DNA from 2 places in the Nonomuraea sp. NPDC047529 genome. Region 2 is predicted to be linked to the other one. Evidence: riboswitches for the same ligand, from Rfam matches in the RefSeq annotation. Region 2 holds a riboswitch; the other holds the start of a gene.
What was found. Region 2 has a riboswitch for S-adenosylmethionine ahead of thrC (threonine synthase). Riboswitches for the same ligand answer to the same signal wherever they lie in the genome.

Region 1 (9,019 bases), on a different contig from region 2:
AGCCGGTTGGCCCCGTGGACGCCGGTACAGGCGACCTCGCCACAGGCGTACAGGCCCTCGATCGAGGTACGGCCGGACAGGTCGGTGTGGACGCCGCCGCTCGCGTAGTGGGCGGCCGGCGAGACGGGGATCGGTTCGGTGACCGGGTCGATGCCGTGCTCGCGGCAGACGGCGTAGATGGTGGGGAAGCGGCTCTCCCACTTCACCCTGCCGAAGTGGCGGCCGTCGAGGAAGACGTGGTCGCGGCCGGTCTCGCTCATGGTCGTGGTGATCGCCTTGGCCACGACGTCGCGCGGCGCCAGGTCGGCCAGCTCGTGCACGCCCTGCATGAACCTGTTGTTCTCGTGGTCGACGAGGAAGGCGCCCTCGCCCCTGACCGCCTCGGAGATCAGCGGCTGCTGGCCGGTCGAGCCCTCGCCCAGCCACAACACGGTCGGGTGGAACTGCACGAATTCGAGGTCGCGCACGACCGCCCCGGCCCGCAGCGCGAGCGCCACGCCGTCGCCGGTGGACACGACCGGGTTGGTGGTGGCGGCGTAGACCTGGCCCATGCCGCCGGTGGCGAGCACCACGGCCCGCGCCCGCACCGCCCCGACGCCGTCGCGCGCGCCCTCGCCCATGACGTGCAGGGTCACCCCCCTGGCCCGGCCGTGGGCGTCCTTGAGCAGGTCGAGCACCAGCGCGTGCTCGATCACCTCGATCGAGCCGGCGCGCACCGCCTCGACCAGCGCCCGCTGCACCTCGGCGCCCGTGGCGTCGCCGCCGGCGTGCACGATCCTGCGGCGACGGTGCCCGCCCTCCCTGGTGAGCTGGAGCTCCCCGTTGGGATTGCGGTCGAACCGGGCGCCGCGTTCCATGAGCCGCCGCAGCGCGCCGGGCCCCTCCGTCACCAGCGTCCGCACGGCCTTGGTGTCGCACAGCCCGACCCCGGCCAGCAGCGTGTCGCTCAGGTGCTCTTCGGCGGTGTCGCGCGGGTCGAGCACAGCGGCGATGCCCCCCTGGGCCCACTTGGTGGACCCGGCCGACAGCACGTCCTTGGTGACGACCAGGACCTTGGCCGCGGGATCCAGCTCGGCGTGGCGCAGCGCCACGGTCAGGCCCGCGACGCCGGACCCGACGACGACCACGTCGGCGTCGACGGTCCATCCGGGTTCGGGGGCCGTCAGGTGCAGGGGAATCGCCGGTGCACTCATGGGGGTCTCCTCGCTGAGGCGATTTCGTCACTATGACGATAACGCCTGCCGTGGCGTGGACATGCCCCGGGGGCCGTACGGATCAGGGGCGCACGCTCACCACGACGTTGTCGATCAGCCGGGTGCCGCCCACCCTGGCCGCCACGGCGAGCACGGCCGAGCCCTCGTAGGAGTCGTCGACCTCCTTGAACGTGGCCGGATCGACCAGCGCCAGGTAGTCGAGGTCGAGCTCGGGCCCGGCCTCGGCGAGCACCGCGCGGGCGGTGGCCCGCATCGCGTCGGCGGTCAGCTCGACCGCACCCGCCCGCAGGGCACGGGACAGGGCCAGCGCGACCGTGCGGTCGCCGGCCGACAGGTAACGGTTGCGGCTGGACAGGGCCAGGCCGTCGGGCTCGCGTACGGTGGGCGCCCCGACGATCTCGATGGACAGGTCGAGGTCGGCCACCATGCGGCGGATGACGGCGAGCTGCTGGGCGTCCTTCTGGCCGAAGATCGCCAGGTCGGGTCGCACCAGGTTGAACAGCTTGAGCACCACCGTCAGCACGCCGTCGAAGTGGCCCGGCCTGGACGCGCCCTCGACGATCGAGCCCATCTCACCCGCGCAGACGCTGACCTGACGATCGGGGCGGTACATGTCCTGCGGCGAGGGCGCGAACACGACGCCGACGCCCTCCTCCCGGCACACGTCGAGATCGGCCTCGAATGTACGGGGATAGCGTGAAAAATCCTCGTTAGGCCCGAATTGCAGAGGGTTGACGAAGATGCTGACCACGACCTGGTCGGCGCGTACGCGAGCGGCCCTCATCAGCGACCGGTGGCCCTCGTGCAGCGCGCCCATGGTCGGGACCAGCGCCACCCGCCCTTCACCCCGAGCCTTCGCCAGGTCGTCCCGGTCGCCGGCCACGATCAGATCCATTGCTGCCCTCCACACCCGACGGTCAGGTCCATATATTGCCCCCAAGCGCGTCGAGCAGCCGCTCGGCCTCCTCCGGTTTGAGCAGCCCCGCGGCCAGCGCCCGGTCGGCGGTGAGCCGGGCCAGCGCGATGTAGGCGTCGGCGGCCTCCGGAGCGGCCAGGATCAGCGCGTCGACGTGTTTGCGCACCGTGCCCGCGTCGCCGCGGACGACCGGCCCGGTGAGCCCGGCGATGCCCAGCCGCAGCACGTTGTCGAGCGCCGCGCCGAGCAGCGGGCCCAGCATGCGCCCCGGGTGCTCGACGCCGATGCGCTGCAGCAGCTCCTCGGACTCGGCGATGAGCGTGACCATGTGGTTGGCGGCGTTGGCCAGGGCCGCGTGGTAGAGCGCGCGGTCGCTCTCGGCGATCCAGACCGGCTCACCGCCCATCTCGATCACCAGGGCCTCGGCGACCGGTCGCAGCAGGTCGGGCGCGGTCACGCCGAACGAGATGCCGGTGATCTTGTTGAGGTCGTCGTCGCGGCCGGTGAAGGTCATGACCGGGTGGAGCGCGAGCGGCAGCGCGCCCGCCTGCGCGGCCGGGTCGAGCACCGACAGGCCGTACGCGCCGCTGGCGTGGACGAGCAGCTTGCCCTTGAGGTCGGCGCCCGTGCGGGCCAGCCCTGCCACGAGGTCGGGCAGCGCGTCGTCGGGAACGGTCAGCAGGATGAGCTGGGAGGCGGCGACCACCTCGTCGGGCCGGGTCAGCTCGACCCCGAGCCGGTCGGCGGCCCACCTGCGCGAGGTGTCGGAGACCCCGCTCGCGGCCACGATCCGGTGGCCCGCCTGAGCCAGCGCGGCGCCGAGCACGGAGCCGACCTTGCCCGCACCGAGCACGCCGACGGTCAGCCGTGCCGGGCGATCACCTGCGTCCATGACGTCTCACCCCTGTCGACCGCAACGGCACCGTGGTGGCACCGTGAAGGCACTGCGGACCAGCGTAACCGGCGGGCGGGGGCCGACAGGTCGGGGGCCGTCGAACACGTTCCGGCATGTCCGGCGCTTTGCCGCCCGTTGAGTTAACGACAAATGCGACAGGGGCATACGAATCATGCACCCCCTGTCGAAAGAGATGAGGAGAGGGGTCCACGCACGACGACGGGCGCCGAGTCCTGACAACCCGACGCCCGCCTGGATGCGACCTCCTGGAGGTGCACTGACCGGTCATCCGCCGACTGACCGGCCGGGATCAGAGCCCGGACCGCGCGCGAGCGGTCCGGGCTCTCCCTGCCTCAGCGGCTGTAGACCGCGGTGTTGGGGCTCCCCTGGCAGCCGTTGATCGGCACCGCCTGGATGCCGATGTTGTTGCCGCAGACGGGCACGACGGCGGTGATGGGGAGGTGGATCGGGCTGCCGCTCAGGATGCCGTTGTTGCCGTGGGTGACATCGTCGGCGTACGCGGGGGCCGCCAGGGCCAGGAGGGCGATGGCACCTGCCATGACCAGAGTCTTCTTCACGGGGGGCTCCTCTCAGTCTGCGGCCTCAGGGCCGCAATGCTTTCGGTGGAGCGATCCGGCTCGCCGCTTACCGCGGATGGGCGAAACGCAGTCGCTCTGTGACAGTGCGTAAACGTTAGCGCAATGTAGCGACCAAGAGTAGTCAATGGACGACTCTGCGTGTCGAACCCTTCGGTCATGAGATAGTCACCCTCATGTGGCTCACCTGGCGCGCCGCCACGGAACGCGCGCTCTACGGCGAGGAGGGCTTTTACCTCCGCGAACGCCCCTCGGGCCACTTCCGCACCTCGGTCGGAGCCTCGGCCGTGTTCGCGGAGGCGGTCCTGGCCCTGCTGGTGGAGGTGGACTCCGAGCTCGGCTCCCCCGAGCGGCTCGACCTGGTCGACGTCGGCGCGGGCGAGGGAGTGCTGGTCAGCCGCATCCTCGCGGCGGCCGAGCCCGCTCTGCGCGACCGGCTCCGGGTCACCTGCGTCGACCTGTCGCCCCGGCCCGCCGGGCTGCCCGAGCAGGTGGAGTGGAGCCGCTGCCTGCCCTCCAGCATCACCGGGCTGGCCGTCGCCAACGAGTGGCTCGACAACATCCCGCTCGACGTGGCCGAGCAGACCTCCGGCGGCCCCCGTCTGGTCATGGTCAACACCAGGACCGGCGAGGAGCGCCTCGGCGGCCCGCTGCGGCCCGCCGACCGCGAATGGCTCGAACGCTGGTGGCCGCTGCCGCACGTGGGCACCCGCGCCGAGATCGGCCGCCCCCGCGACGACGCCTGGGCCTCCGTTCTGGTACGTCTCACCCACGGCCGGGCGATAGCCGTGGATTATGCACACCCTGTGGATAACCGACCGCTCTGTGGCACGCTGACCGGTTACCGCGGCGGCGCGGTCGTGGCCCCCGTCCCCGACGGGACCTGCGACATCACCGCCCACGTCGCCCTCGACGCGTGCGCCGAGGCCGGGCGGCGGGCCGGCGCGATATCCACAACCTTGTCCACACAGCGCGACATGCTGCGGGCGCTGGGCCTCACCGGCGCCCGGCCCCCGGTCGACCTCGCCGCCGCCGATCCGCGCGCCTACGTACGGGCGCTGTCGAGGGCGTCGGAGGAGGCCGAGCTGATCGATCCGGCCGGGCTGGGCGGGTTCGGCTGGCTCAGCCAGAGCCGGTGACGTCGAGGTCGAGCGAGCGCAGGCCGCGGATGACGAAACCGGGCTTGTAGACCGGCTCCGCGCGCAGCTCGATCGTCCCGACCCGGCCCAGCAGCGCGGTGAACGACTCCGTCAGCTCGATCCTGGCCAGCGGCGCGCCCAGGCAGAAGTGGATGCCCGCGCCGAAGGAGATGTGCGGGTTGTCCGGGCGGCCCAGGTCGAGCCGGTCCGGGTCCTCGAACACCTCGGGGTCCCTGTTGGCCGAGCCGAACAGGCAGGCCACCTCCGAGCCGCGCGGGATCCGCACGCCGTGGACCTCGATGTCCTCCAGCACCCAGCGCTCGAAGAGCTGGAGCGGGGTGTCGTAGCGCAGCAGCTCCTCGATGGCGGTCGGCAGCAGCGAACGGTCGGCGCGCAGCCGGGCCAGCTCGCCGGGGTTCTTCAGCAGGGCCCGCCAGCCGTTGCCGGAGACGTTGACCGTGGCCTCGTGGCCCGCGTTCAGCAGCAGGACGCAGGTGCCGGCCAGCTCGTCGAGGGTCAGCTCGGGGATCGCGGCCAGGGCGCTGACCAGGTCCTCGCCGGGGTTGGCGATGCGTTCGCGGGCCAGGTCCTTGAGGTAGGACTCGAACTCCTCGGCCGCGCGCACCGCCTGGTGCTGGGTCTCCAGGCTGGGGTTGAGCTCGTACATGCCGCACATGTCGGCCGACCACGGGCGCAGCAGGTGACGGTCCTGCTCGGGCACGCCGAGCATCTCGGCGATGACGGTGACCGGCAGCGGCTCGGCGACCTCGGCGATCAGGTCGCCGCCGCCCTTCTCGACGTACGCGTCGATCAGGCTCTCGGCGATGGCCCGGACGCGCGGGCGCAGCGACTCGACCATGCGGGGCGTGAACGCCTTGGACACCAGCCGGCGCAGCCTCGTGTGGTCCGGCGGCTCGACCTCCAGCATGCCGTTCCTGCTGACGCGCCAGAAGGCTTCCTGGAACTCCGGCTCGGGCTGCCGGCCGAACTCCTCGTGCGTGGCGACGTGGGTGTAGTCGCGGCCCAGCCGGCGGTCTCTGAGCAGCGCGTTCACGTCCGCGTGCCGGGAGATCAGCCACTGGTTGGACGGCTCGAAGTAGCGTACGGGCGCCTCGCGCCTCAGCTCGTCGTACGCCGGATAGGGGTCGACGACGAAATCCGGATTCCAGGGATCAAAGCGCACTATTTCATCTTATGAGACGGGTTGACCTGCTGGACTTGCGAATCGTGCCCCGGTGTCGGTTATAGTGCCGTCGTAGGTCATGAGTGCCAGCGACAAGCCCCGGCTAGCTGGCCGGCAACCCTCGCGTCCGCGGCGGGGTGCCCCGGGTGAAGACCTGGTCCGTCACGAGGTGTGGCGGGCAAGCGCGGGCTCCGTGGCTGTTCCCAGGGGTCCGACCGACCCCGTGAGGAGCCGTGCCATGTCCACTTTGACGATCTTCAACTCCGTGCCCGCCCAGGCCGCCGAGACCCCCGCCGCCCCCGCCGCCGCCTCCGGACGGCCGATCCCCGCCGTGCTCGGCGCCGACCTGGAGGTGCCGGTCAAGGGCGGCCGCCTGGTCAGCTACGCCAACCTCGACTACGCCGCCAGCGCCCCCTGTCTTGAGCCGGTCAGCGCCGCCGTCGCCGCCGCGCTCCCGGCCTACTCCAGCGTCCACCGCGGCGCGGGCTACGCCTCCCAGCTCACCACCGCCCGGTACGAGCAGGCCCGCCACACGGTCAGGGCCTTCGTCGGCGCCCGTGCCGACGACGCCGTCATCTTCACCCGCAACACCACCGACGCCACCAACCTGCTGGCCCGCTGCCTGCCCGAGGACGCGACCGCCGTCGTCTTCGACTCCGAGCACCACGCCTCGCTGCTGCCCTGGGCGCGGTCCGTGCGCCTGGCGCCGCCCGCCTTCCCCGGCGAGGCCGTCCGCGCCGCCGACGAGGCGCTGGCCGGGATCGAGGGCCCCAAGCTGCTCGTGGTCACCGCCGCCTCCAACGTCACCGGCGAACTGTGGCCCATCGCCGCCCTGGCCCACATCGCCCACCGGCACGGCGCCCGCATCCTGGTGGACGCCGCCCAGCTCGTCCCGCACCGCAGGCTCAACCTGACCGCGCTCGACCTGGACTACGTGGCCTTCTCCGGCCACAAGCTGTACGCGCCCTTCGGCGCCGGCGTGCTGATCGGACGCCGTGACTGGCTGGCCGAGGGCGAGCCGTACCTGAAGGGCGGCGGCGCGGTGCGCTCGGTCGGCGAGACCACCGAGTGGCACGACGACCCCGAGCCCCGCCACGAGGCCGGCACCCCCAACGTGCTCGGCGCCATCGCCCTGGCCGCCGCCTGCGACGCACTCACCGCCACCGGGTGGACGGAGCTGGTGCGCGAGGAGGAGCGCCTGATCGCCCGGCTGCGTACCGGTCTGTCGTCGATCGAGGGGGTGCGCGAGCTGTCGCTGTGGGGCGAGGACCACCCCCGGGTGGGGATCGTGTCGTTCGTCGTGGACGGCTACTCGGCCCGGGAGGTGGCCGAGGCGCTGTCCGGCGAGTACGGCATCGGCGTGCGTGACGGGAAGTTCTGCGCGCACCCGTTCGTCCGGCACCTGCTGGGCACCTCGGACGGCGGCTGCGAGGACGGGACCGCCTCCGCGGTACGCGCCTCCATCGGCATCGGCAGCACGCAGGAGCACGTCGACCGCCTGGTCGAGGCCCTGCGGGACCTGGTCGGCCGCTGAGCTCAGCGGTTGGGCGGCTTCGGGTGGGGCGGCTCGTCGGACACCAGGGCGTCGATGTCCCTCATGTCCTCGTCGTTGAGGTGCCCGGGGCGCGGCGCGTTGGGCTGCCTCGGCACGTTGGGCTGCTCGACCTCGCCCTCGGGCCGGACCGGCGTCGTCGGGCCGCCCTCGGGTCGCGTCGGGCCGCTCTCCGGGCCGGGCTGTGTCACGGGCCCCTCGGTGACGACCGTCGTCGGCTCGGCACGCCGGGCCGGCCGGTGCGCGGCGAGGTCGTCCTCGGCGATCCGGCGTTCCTTGCGGCGGCGGAACATCGAGTGGACGATGCCGTCGAGGCCGATGCGGCCGCCACCCAGCGCGGCGAGCATCAGCGAGAGCGCGCCGAGCGCGCCCGGCAGCTCCCATCCCCCGTTCTGCGACAACACCCCGTGTCCTGCGTGCACGAAGACGATCGCGCCGATCATGTCGATGAGCAGCAACAACGCCACCGGCCGGACCAGCAGGCCGAGGATCAACAGGACGCCGCCGATCAGCTCCACAATGGCGGCGAATCCGGCGGACAACCCAGGCATGGGTATGCCCATCTCCCGGAACTGTCCCGCCGCGGCACCCAGCCCGCCCTGCCACTTCTGCCAGCCGTGGACCACGAAGATCACGCCGAGTACCACCCGGGAGATCAGGGCCGCCACATCAAACAGAACTCTTCTCACAGTGCTTTCTCCCCCCGTTCCCGGGTATTGATCCCCATGTCTGGCTTCGGGATGCGTTGCCATACGATTCCTTGACCATCCCCCACGCTGGCTCACCTTGCGGGACGGTGGCAGCATGGGCCCTATGACGGAACGCGTGGTCGGGATCGGCGCCGGCGCGAAGGAGCTGGCGACCGAGGACATGATCCTCAACATCGGTCCCCAGCACCCCTCCACGCACGGCGTGCTCAGGCTCCGGCTCACCCTCGACGGCGAGCGCATCACGGCGGCCGAGCCGATCATCGGCTACATGCACCGGGGCGCGGAGAAGCTGTTCGAGGTCCGCGACTACCGCCAGATCATCATGCTCGCCAACCGGCACGACTGGCTGTCGGGGTTCGCCAACGAGCTGGGCGTCGTGCTGGCCGCCGAGCGGCTGCTCGGCATGGAGGTGCCGGTCAGGGCCGTGTGGGCGCGTACGCTGCTGGCCGAGCTCAACCGGGTGCTCAACCACCTGATGTTCCTCGGCTCCTACCCCCTCGAACTGGGCGCGATCACCCCCGTCTTCTACGCCTTCAACGAGCGCGAACGCATCCAGGCCGTCATGGAGGAGATCTCCGGCGGGCGCATGCACTACATGTTCAACCGGGTCGGCGGCCTGAAAGAGGACCTGCCGCTCGGCTGGCTCGACCGGGTCGCCGAGGCCGTGGCCGAGACCCGCCGCCGGGTGCCCGACATCGAGAACCTCATCCTGAACAACGAGATCTTCCTCGCCCGCACCAAGGGCGTCGGCGTGCTGACCCGCGAGCAGATCCTCCAGTACGGCGTCAGCGGGCCTATCGCCCGCGCCTCCGGC
Region 2 (9,019 bases):
CCGATGCTGGTCAAACGGTTGCGAAGGTTGCGCTCCACCCGTCAGCGTGACCGTGCGGCGAGACGGCTCGGCATGCGCCCCTGACCGGCTGGGTACGGCAGCCGCGTGAGGAACATCCCTGGAATGGAAGCGATCCTTAAAGATCCGTCCGGCGCCGTGATCGGGCTCGACTTCGACGGAACCCTGTCGCCGATCGTGCCCGATCCCGCCTCCGCCCGGATCCACCCCGAGGCCCCCGCCGTACTCGCCGAGCTGGGCGCCCACGTCGGCGCCGTGGCCATCGTGACCGGCAGGCCGGCGGCCACCGCGCTCGAACTCGGGCCCGGCCTGGCCGACGTGCCCGGTCTCGTGGTGCTCGGCCACTACGGCTTCGAGCGGTGGGAGCACGGACGCGTCTCGGCGCCGCCGCCTCCGCCCGGCGTGCCCCGCGCCCGGGCCGAGCTGCCGCTGCTGCTCGACTCGCTCGGGCTGCACGGCGTGGTGATCGAGGACAAGGGCCGGGCGGTGGCCGTGCACACCAGGCGCGCCCCCGACCCCGAGGGCGCACTGGCCGCGTTGCGCGAGCCGCTGGCCGGGCTGGCCGACAAGCACGGGCTGGTGATCGAGCCCGGACGCATGGTCCTGGAGCTGCGGCCGCCCGGCATGGACAAGGGCCACGCGCTCGGGCTGTTCCTGGCCGAGCGGGACGCCAGGTCCGTCATGTTCGTCGGCGACGACCTCGGCGACCTGGCCGCGTTCGAGGCCGTACGCGCCTCGGGGCTGCCCGGCGTGACCGTGTGCAGCGGCTCGGCGGAGGTGACCGCGCTGGCCGAACGGGCCGACATCGTGGTCGACGGGCCCGACGGCGTGGTGGCGTTGCTGCGGGAGCTGACGACGGCCTTCAGCCGTCCCTGAGTTCAGCCGTTCGTGAGCCGGCTCGCGGCGTTCGCCGTCTTCGAGCCGGCTCACGGCTTTCAGTCGTTCGTGATTGGGCTGCAAGTGGCGGGTTCTACGTTGGTGCCCATGTCAAGACGATCTCTCGCTGTCGCCGCCGTCTCGGTTGCGTCCCTGGCGGCCGTGCTCGCCGTGCCCGGGGCCGCCTCCGCCGCCCCCGCCCAGCAGCTCAAGTTGCGCGGCGGCCTGACGCTCTACATCCCGATCGAGTGGGTGGTCCACCGTCAGGGGGCCGACTACGTGCAGGTGGTCACCGGCCGTTGCGCCAAGCCACAGGGCTGGGGCTCGCCCGAGTGCGACGCGTTCTACATCCTCGGCCCCGACGCGATCAAGCGGGGCGCGGAGGGCTTCGGGCCCTACACGGGCAAGAACCCGTACTACCCGGCCAGTGACGTGCAGCCCTGCCCGTTCAACCGGAAGTGGGGCGAGGTCATCGGCCCCAAGGTCACCAGGGGCTACCGGCAGATGGGGGCCGGGCACAAGGCCGCCTACAACGCCTGGCAGGCCAAGTGCGTCAGCTACTCGGGCAACGGCGTGAAGGCCCGCTTCACGCAGCGCGAGTGGTACCTGCCGAAGAGCCGGATCCTCGTCGTGGACCAGTGGGACACGCCCGGCCTGGCCGACACGCTCAAGTACGCCGACTGGACATGAGCACCCCGGTCACCGCGACAGCGATGATCACCGGCACCAGCACGAACGCGGTCCCGGTGCCGTAGCCGTCGGCCAGCGAGCCGAGCAGCAGCGGGCCGACCGCCATGGCGGCGCCCGCCCACACGGGCGAGGCGGCCGCCGCCCGGTCCGCCCGGTCGCCGGAGGCGGCGATCAGCGAGCTCAGCGCGAGCGGGAACTGCAGCGACGCGCCCAGCCCGCTCAGCGCCAGCCCCGCGTACGACAGCACCGGCGCGCCGCTCGTCCAGAACAGCAGCCAGCCGAGCGCCATCAGCCCCAGGGCGCCGACGAACAGCGGCGTGGCCGGCAGCCGCAGCGCGAGCTGCGCGCCCGCGAACCTGCCCGCCGCCATGCCGCTGACGAACGCCGTCAGCCCGGTCGCCGCGACGGCCGCCGTCACGCCGGTCCTGAGGGCGAACAGGTCGGCGGCCCACAGGTTGAACGAGAACTCCAGGGCCACGCAGCAGAACAGCACGGCCCCGGCCAGATGGAAGCGCCACCGGCCGCCCACCCGCGCCTGGACGCCGCCCAGGGCGACCACGTCGTCCTCCCCTTCCATGCCCTGCCGGGGCGCGGGCCAGGAGCGGCCCAGCGCCAGTGCGAGCAGGACGCTGACCGCCGGGGTGATCAGCAGGGCGGCCCGCCAGCCGAGCGCGCTCTGCGCCACCTGGCTGAGCACGAACGTCGCCACGATCCCCACCAGCACGCCCACGGCGTTGGCCTCGCTGAGCGCGGCCGGTCCCGCGGGGCCGTGGTGGTCGCTGAGCTCGGCCATCGCCGCGTAGAGCATGACCGAGCCGAAGCCGCCGGCCACGCCGTAGCCCAGCAGCGTCAGGGGCAGCGCGGAGGTGGCCATGACCAGCAGCACGCCGGCGTTCATCCCGGCCAGGCCGACCCAGCACGTCACGCGCCGGCCGAGGACCCTGGTGAGCAGGGGCAGGGTGAGGCCGGCGCCGACCGTGCCGAGCGCCATGGCGGTGCCGTGCAGCCCGGCGACGGTGGCCGTGGTGCGCTGGTCGGCGCGCAGGAGCGGCAGGGCGGCGCTGAGGCCGTACATGAAGGTGGCGAACGCGCCGAGCAGGAGGTAGATCAGCCAGGTCGGACGATCCCGGACGAGTCGGATGGGCACTGAGACCGTCGACACCCGGCAGCCTCCGTCATTGGCAGTGAATCCGACTTCTCATGTTAAAGCAGGGCATCGAGCTGGGATTCCAGCCACTTGTGCGGCGGCAGCGCGGTGGCCGCCTCGTACAGCCGGTCGCGGCGGCGCCTGCGCTCGTCCTCGGGCATCACCAGGGCCTCGTGCAGCGCGGCCGCCGTGCCGCTCACGTCGTAGGGGTTGACCACCAGCGCGTACGGCCCCAGCTCGGCCGCCGCCCCCGCCTCGCGCGAGAGCACCAGGGCGCAGCGCGGCGACAGGACGGGCCCCTCCTTGGCCACCAGGTTCATGCCGTCGCGGATGGGGTTGACCAGCAGCACGTCCGCCAGCCGGTAGGCGGCCAGCGAGCGCGGGTAGTCGTCGTTGACGTTGAGGATGACCGGGTCCCAGTCCTCGGTGGCGTACTCGTCCTCGATCTCGCGCGCGCAGCGCTGCACCGACGCGGTGTACTCGCGGTATTCGGGCAGGTCGTGCCGGCTCGGGTAGGCGAAGGCCAGGTGGACCACCTTGCCGTGCCACTCCGGATGGGCGGCCAGGAACTCCCGGTAGGCCAGCAGCCCGCGCACGATGTTCTTGGACAGCTCGGTGCGGTCGATGCGGACGATCAGCCGCCGCCCGGCCACCTGCTCGGCGAGCGCGGCCATGTGCGACTCGACGTCGGGCTCGCAGGCCCGCGCCCACAGCGCAGCGCCGTCCACGCCCAGGCTGTGCACGCCGACGCGCGTCTTCCTGCCCTCGTGGGTGACCGTGCGGGCCGCGCGGTCCACCCGCGCGCCGAGCAGCGCCTCGCAGCAGTCCATGAACGCCGCCGCCCACCGCGCGGTGAGGAAGCCCGCGTGGTCGGCCCCCAGGATGCCGTCCAGGACCTCCCTGGTCACCGCGTCGGGCAGCAGGGAGAAGTACTCCGGGGGCGCCCACGGCGTGTGGCTGAAATGGGCGATGCGCAGGTCGGGGCGCTCGGCGCGGAGCATCGCCGGGGTGAGCGTCAGGTGGTAGTCCTGGACCATCACGCGTGCGCCGTGCCCGGCCTCCTCGGCCAGCGCCAGCGCGAACGCGCCGTTGTAGTCGCGGTAGGACTCCCACTCGCGCCGGAACTTGGTGCCGAAGCTGGGGGAGTTGGGGATGTCGTACAGCAGGTGGTTGACGAACCACAGGGTCGAGTTGGCCACGGCGTTGTAGGCGCGGTGGAAGGTGGCCGCGGGGATGTCGAGCATCCGCAACGCGCCCGTGTCGTAGCCCGTCCGGTCGAGCCGGCCCCCCGGAGCGAGGCGTACGGCGCTGCGGTCGCCGTCGGACAGCGCGGCGCACACCCACAGCACGCCGTGCTCCTTGGCCACCCCCGACAGGCCCGAGACCAGGCCCCCACCACCGCGTTTCATGGTCAGCTCACCGTCGTCGTCGACGGTGAAGGAGACCGGCCCGCGGTTGGACGCCACGAGAACGCTGTTCATTTGGGCTCCCTTCGCCCATAGGATCCCAGCTATGGCGCTAGATGAGCTAACCGAGGAACTCGCCCGCTCGGCCGCGGCCGGAGACCATCGCGCGCTCGGCGAGCTCCTGGCCAGGATCGAGCCTGACGTGATGCGCCACTGCGCCCGGATCCTGCCCTATCACCAGGACGCGGAAGAAGCCTCGCAGGACACACTGCTGGCCGTGGCGCGCAACATCGGGCGGTTCGAGGGGCGGGCCAGGTTCAGCACCTGGCTGCACATCGTGACCGCCAACTGCGCGCGCACCACGTACCGGTCGTTGAAGCGCAGGGCCGCCGAGCAGACGTCGGAGGAGCTGCCGATGCAGAAGCCGGACGCGCGGCGGGTCAGCGTGATCGCCGGCTCGCGGCTCGACCTGCTCGACGCGATGGAGGCGCTGGAGGCCGACAAGCCCGACCTGGCCCAGGCGCTGGTGCTGCGCGACATCGTCCAGCTCGACTACAACGAGGTGGCCGAGCAGCTCAACATCCCGCTCGGCACCGCCAAGTCCCGCATCCACCAGGCCCGCAAGTACGTGCAGGGAGTCCTCGGGGAGGACTATCGGTGAGACAAGCTTTCTCACCTTCTGAGATGGGTGGCCGTTTCGGCCACTTGAGAAGGTAGAGTCCCTTTCGACAACTGAATATTGCTCATCCAGAGGGGTGGAGGGACCGGCCCTGCGAAGCCCCGGCAACCCTCCCGGCTTGTACTCGCGACCTGGCGAGGCCGACCGGGACAAGGTGCCAATTCCGGTTCGCGGTCAAGGTGGCCGCGGGCGAAGATGAGGGAAGGCCTCGCTTCATGTCGCTCGACTTTGGTCCTGCCGTCGCTCTGTCCTGCCGCGAGTGCGGCACGCGCTACCCCCTGGGCCCCAGCTTCGCCTGCCTGGAGTGTTTCGGGCCGCTCGAAGCGGCCTACTCCTTCGGCCAGGTGACCCGCGCGGACATCGAGTCCGGCCCCGCCAACATCTGGCGCTACCGTTCCCTGCTTCCGGTCCCCGCCGACGTGGCGAGCAAGCCCAACATGAACCCGGGCTGGACGAAGCTGGTCAAGGCCGGCAACCTCGGCAAGGCGCTCGGCCTCCGGTCCCTGTTCGTGAAGGACGACTCGGGCAACCCCACCCACTCCTTCAAGGACCGCGTGGTCGCCATCGCCGTCGAGGCGGCCAGGAACTTCGGGTTCCACACGCTCTCCTGCTCCTCCACGGGCAACCTCGCCGGCGCGGTCACCGCCGCCGCCGCGCGGGCCGGCCTCGACGCGTGCGTGTTCATCCCGGCCGACCTCGAAGCGGCCAAGATCGCCATGGCCCGGGTGTTCGGCGGCCGGCTGGTCGGGATCGAGGGCACCTACGACGAGGTCAACCGGTTCTGTTCCGAGCTGATCGGCGACCCGCTGGGCGAGAGGTGGGGGTTCGTCAACGTCAACCTGCGGCCGTACTACGCCGAGGGGTCCAAGACGCTCGCGTACGAGATCGCCGAGCAGCTCGGCTGGCGGCTGCCGGAGCAGATCGTCATCCCCATCGCCTCGGGCTCCCAGCTCACGAAGATCGACAAGGGGTTCAAGGAGCTGATCGCGCTCGGGCTGGTCGAGGACACGCCGTACAAGGTGTTCGGGGCGCAGGCGGCCGGGTGCTCGCCGGTCTCGACGGCGTACAAGGCGGGGCACGACGTGGTCCAGCCGGTCAAGCCGGACACGATCGCCAAGTCGCTGGCCATCGGCAACCCCGCCGACGGGCCGTACGTGCTGGACATCGCCCGGCGTACCGGCGGGGGCGTCGAGGACGTCACCGACCCGGAGATCGTCGCCGCGATCAAGCTCCTGGCCTCCACCGAGGGCATCTTCGCCGAGACCGCGGGCGGCGTCACGGTGGGCGTGCTGAAGAAGCTCGTCGAGACGGGCAGGCTCGACCCCGAGGCCGAGACCGTGGTCCTGAACACCGGCGACGGCCTCAAGACGCTCGACGCGATCAGCGACGACGCGCGGCCCACCGCCGTGATCCGGCCCTCTCTCGACGCGTTCCGCGCGACTGTCTGACAATCCAGGAAAGGCAACAAAAACCATGAACGTTTCTGTGCGGATTCCCACCATCCTGCGCACTTACACCGGGGGTAACGCCGAAGTGAGTGGCGAAGGGGCGACTCTTCGTGACGTTCTCGCCAAGCTCGACTCCGACTACCCGGGGATCGGCGCGAGAATTCTGGATGAATCGGGCAAGATTCGTCGTTTTGTCAACGTTTACGTTGGCGAAGAGGATGTCCGTTTCGTCGAAGGCTTGGACACTCCCGCCCCCGAAGGCACGCAGATCTCCATCATCCCCGCCGTCGCGGGCGGCTGACCGCCGGACCCCCCGACTCTTGAAGGCGCCCCTTGTGGGCGCCTTCTTGTTTTAGAACCCAATTCAACTCGAACGACTCAGCCTTCGATGAAATTAGCGGTTTGTCGATTGACTCTGTTGCCAAACCCCGTGCCACAGGTATGGTCGAGGGCGATCGTATGGCTGATTTTCCCAAAAGTCAGGCGATTACAGGTCTCGCGGAGGAATGGGCGAGATCTGCGAGCCCAGTAAGAGGAGTCGGAAGTGGCGCAGGGCACCGTCAAGTGGTTCAACGCGGACAAGGGCTACGGCTTCATCGCGGTAGACGGTGGTAAGGATGTATTCGTCCATTACTCAGCGATCATGATGGACGGGTACCGATCTCTCGAACAGGGTCAGCGCGTCGAGTTCGAGATCACGCAGGGCCAGAAGGGGCCGCAGGCGGAGTCCGTCCGCGCGGTCTGACCCACCGTCGCCGGTGTGAACCGGGCGGCACGCGCGGCAGCGCAGTCCGCGTGAGCCCGCCACTGTTTCCTCCGTCGGCTTCGCACGGCGGGCCGCACCTCCTGGGGCGGCTCGCCGTACGAACCGGTGTGCCCGATGACCTGCCCCATGACCTGGGGCAGGGGGCCCGTGGCTTGCACTCGGCAGGGTAGAGTGCTAAACAGTTCGTTGGCACTCTGTATGGCAGAGTGCCAACAACCCGGATCGAGACGATGGGGTCTGCCGAACGGAGATGCAGACCCATGCCGTCGCGGGCGTCGGCTCGGTCCAGCACACGCCACCCTGCATCTGGGAGGTCTAGCCTTATGGCAGCCAAGATGATCGCGTTTGACGAGGACGCCCGGCGCGGTCTCGAGCGCGGTATGAACCAGCTCGCCGACGCCGTCAAGGTGACCCTTGGTCCCAAGGGGCGCAACGTCGTGCTGGAGAAGAAGTGGGGCGCTCCCACGATCACCAACGACGGCGTCTCCATCGCCAAGGAGATCGAGCTCGAGGACCCGTGGGAGAAGATCGGCGCCGAGCTGGTCAAGGAAGTCGCCAAGAAGACTGACGACGTCGCCGGCGACGGCACCACCACGGCCACCGTGCTCGCCCAGGCGCTGGTGCGCGAAGGTCTGCGCAACGTCGCCGCCGGCGCCAACCCGATGGCCCTGAAGAAGGGCATCGAGGCCGCCGTCGAGCGCGTCAGCGAGGAGCTCTCCAAGCTGGCCAAGGACGTGGAGACCAAGGAGCAGATCGCCTCCACCGCCTCCATCTCCGCCGCCGACCCCGAGATCGGCTCGCTCATCGCCGAGGCGATGGACAAGGTCGGCAAGGAAGGCGTCATCACCGTCGAGGAGAGCAACACCTTCGGTCTCGAGCTCGAGCTCACCGAGGGCATGCGCTTCGACAAGGGCATGACGTCGATGTACTTCGTGACCGACTCCGACCGTATGGAGGCCGTGCTCGAAGACCCGTACATCCTGATCGTCAACAGCAAGGTCTCGGCCAACAAGGACCTGCTGCCGCTGCTCGACAAGGTCGTGCAGTCCGGCAAGCCGCTGCTGATCATCGCCGAGGATGTCGACGGCGAGGCTCTGGCGACCCTGGTGGTCAACAAGATCCGCGGCCTTTTCCGCTCCGTGGCCGTCAAGGCCCCGGGCTTCGGCGACCGCCGCAAGGCCATGCTGGGCGACATCGCGATCCTGACCGGTGGTCAGGTCATCGCCGAGGAGGTCGGCCTCAAGCTGGAGACCGCCACCCTCGACCTGCTCGGCCGCGCCCGCAAGGTCGTGGTGACCAAGGACGAGACCACCATCGTCGACGGCGCCGGTGACGCCGAGGCGATCTCCGGCCGGGTCAACGAGATCCGCGCCGAGATCGAGCGCACCGACTCCGACTACGACCGTGAGAAGCTGCAGGAGCGCCTGGCCAAGCTGGCCGGTGGCGTGGCGGTCATCAAGGCCGGCGCGGCGACCGAGGTCGAGCTCAAGGAGCGCAAGCACCGCATCGAGGACGCCGTGCGCAACGCCAAGGCGGCCGTCGAGGAGGGCATCGTCCCCGGCGGTGGCGTGGCGCTGCTGCAGGCCGGCGCCAAGGCGTTCGACAAGCTCGAGCTCAACGGCGACGAGGCCACCGGCGCGGCGATCGTGAAGAAGGCTCTGGAGGAGCCGCTCAAGCAGATCGCGGTCAACGCCGGTCTCGAGGGTGGCGTCGTCGTGGAGAAGGTGCGCAACCTGACCCCGGGCGAGGGCCTCAACGCCGCTTCCGGCGAGTACGTCAACATGTTCGAGTCCGGGATCATCGACCCGGCCAAGGTGACGCGCTCCGCGCTGCAGAACGCCGCCTCCATCGCGGCGCTCTTCCTGACCACCGAGGCCGTCATCGCGGAGAAGCCCGAGAAGACCCCTGCTGCTCCGGCCGGCATGCCCGGCGGCGGCGACATGGACTTCTAGGCTTCGCCTGGTCGCTGACGCATCAGAAGGCGGTTCG

Region 1: another riboswitch for S-adenosylmethionine. It lies ahead of ABZ815_RS26130 (aminotransferase class V-fold PLP-dependent enzyme); the one in region 2 lies ahead of thrC (threonine synthase).

Annotation. Positions count from the first base shown of each region.
Region 1 covers NZ_JBEYTJ010000017.1:116,236-125,254, reverse strand. The annotation lists gene ABZ815_RS26160 (L-aspartate oxidase) at 1-1,193, opposite strand, end outside; gene panC (pantoate--beta-alanine ligase) at 1,276-2,109, opposite strand; gene ABZ815_RS26150 (DUF2520 domain-containing protein) at 2,132-3,022, opposite strand; gene ABZ815_RS26145 (chaplin family protein) at 3,379-3,603, opposite strand; gene ABZ815_RS26140 (SAM-dependent methyltransferase) at 3,798-4,760, shown strand; gene ABZ815_RS26135 (cytochrome P450) at 4,744-5,943, opposite strand; SAM riboswitch class IV at 6,019-6,134, shown strand; gene ABZ815_RS26130 (aminotransferase class V-fold PLP-dependent enzyme) at 6,182-7,477, shown strand; gene ABZ815_RS26125 (DoxX family membrane protein) at 7,480-8,184, opposite strand; gene ABZ815_RS26120 (NADH-quinone oxidoreductase subunit D) at 8,309-9,019, shown strand, end outside.
Region 2 covers NZ_JBEYTJ010000005.1:310,023-319,041, reverse strand. The annotation lists gene ABZ815_RS11690 (DUF3263 domain-containing protein) at 1-84, shown strand, start outside; gene otsB (trehalose-phosphatase) at 124-894, shown strand; gene ABZ815_RS11680 (hypothetical protein) at 1,003-1,584, shown strand; gene ABZ815_RS11675 (hypothetical protein) at 1,562-2,746, opposite strand; gene ABZ815_RS11670 (trehalose-6-phosphate synthase) at 2,788-4,212, opposite strand; gene ABZ815_RS11665 (RNA polymerase sigma factor) at 4,244-4,798, shown strand; SAM riboswitch class I at 4,878-5,018, shown strand; gene thrC (threonine synthase) at 5,032-6,264, shown strand; gene ABZ815_RS11655 (MoaD/ThiS family protein) at 6,290-6,565, shown strand; gene ABZ815_RS11650 (cold-shock protein) at 6,809-7,009, shown strand; gene groL (chaperonin GroEL) at 7,354-8,982, shown strand.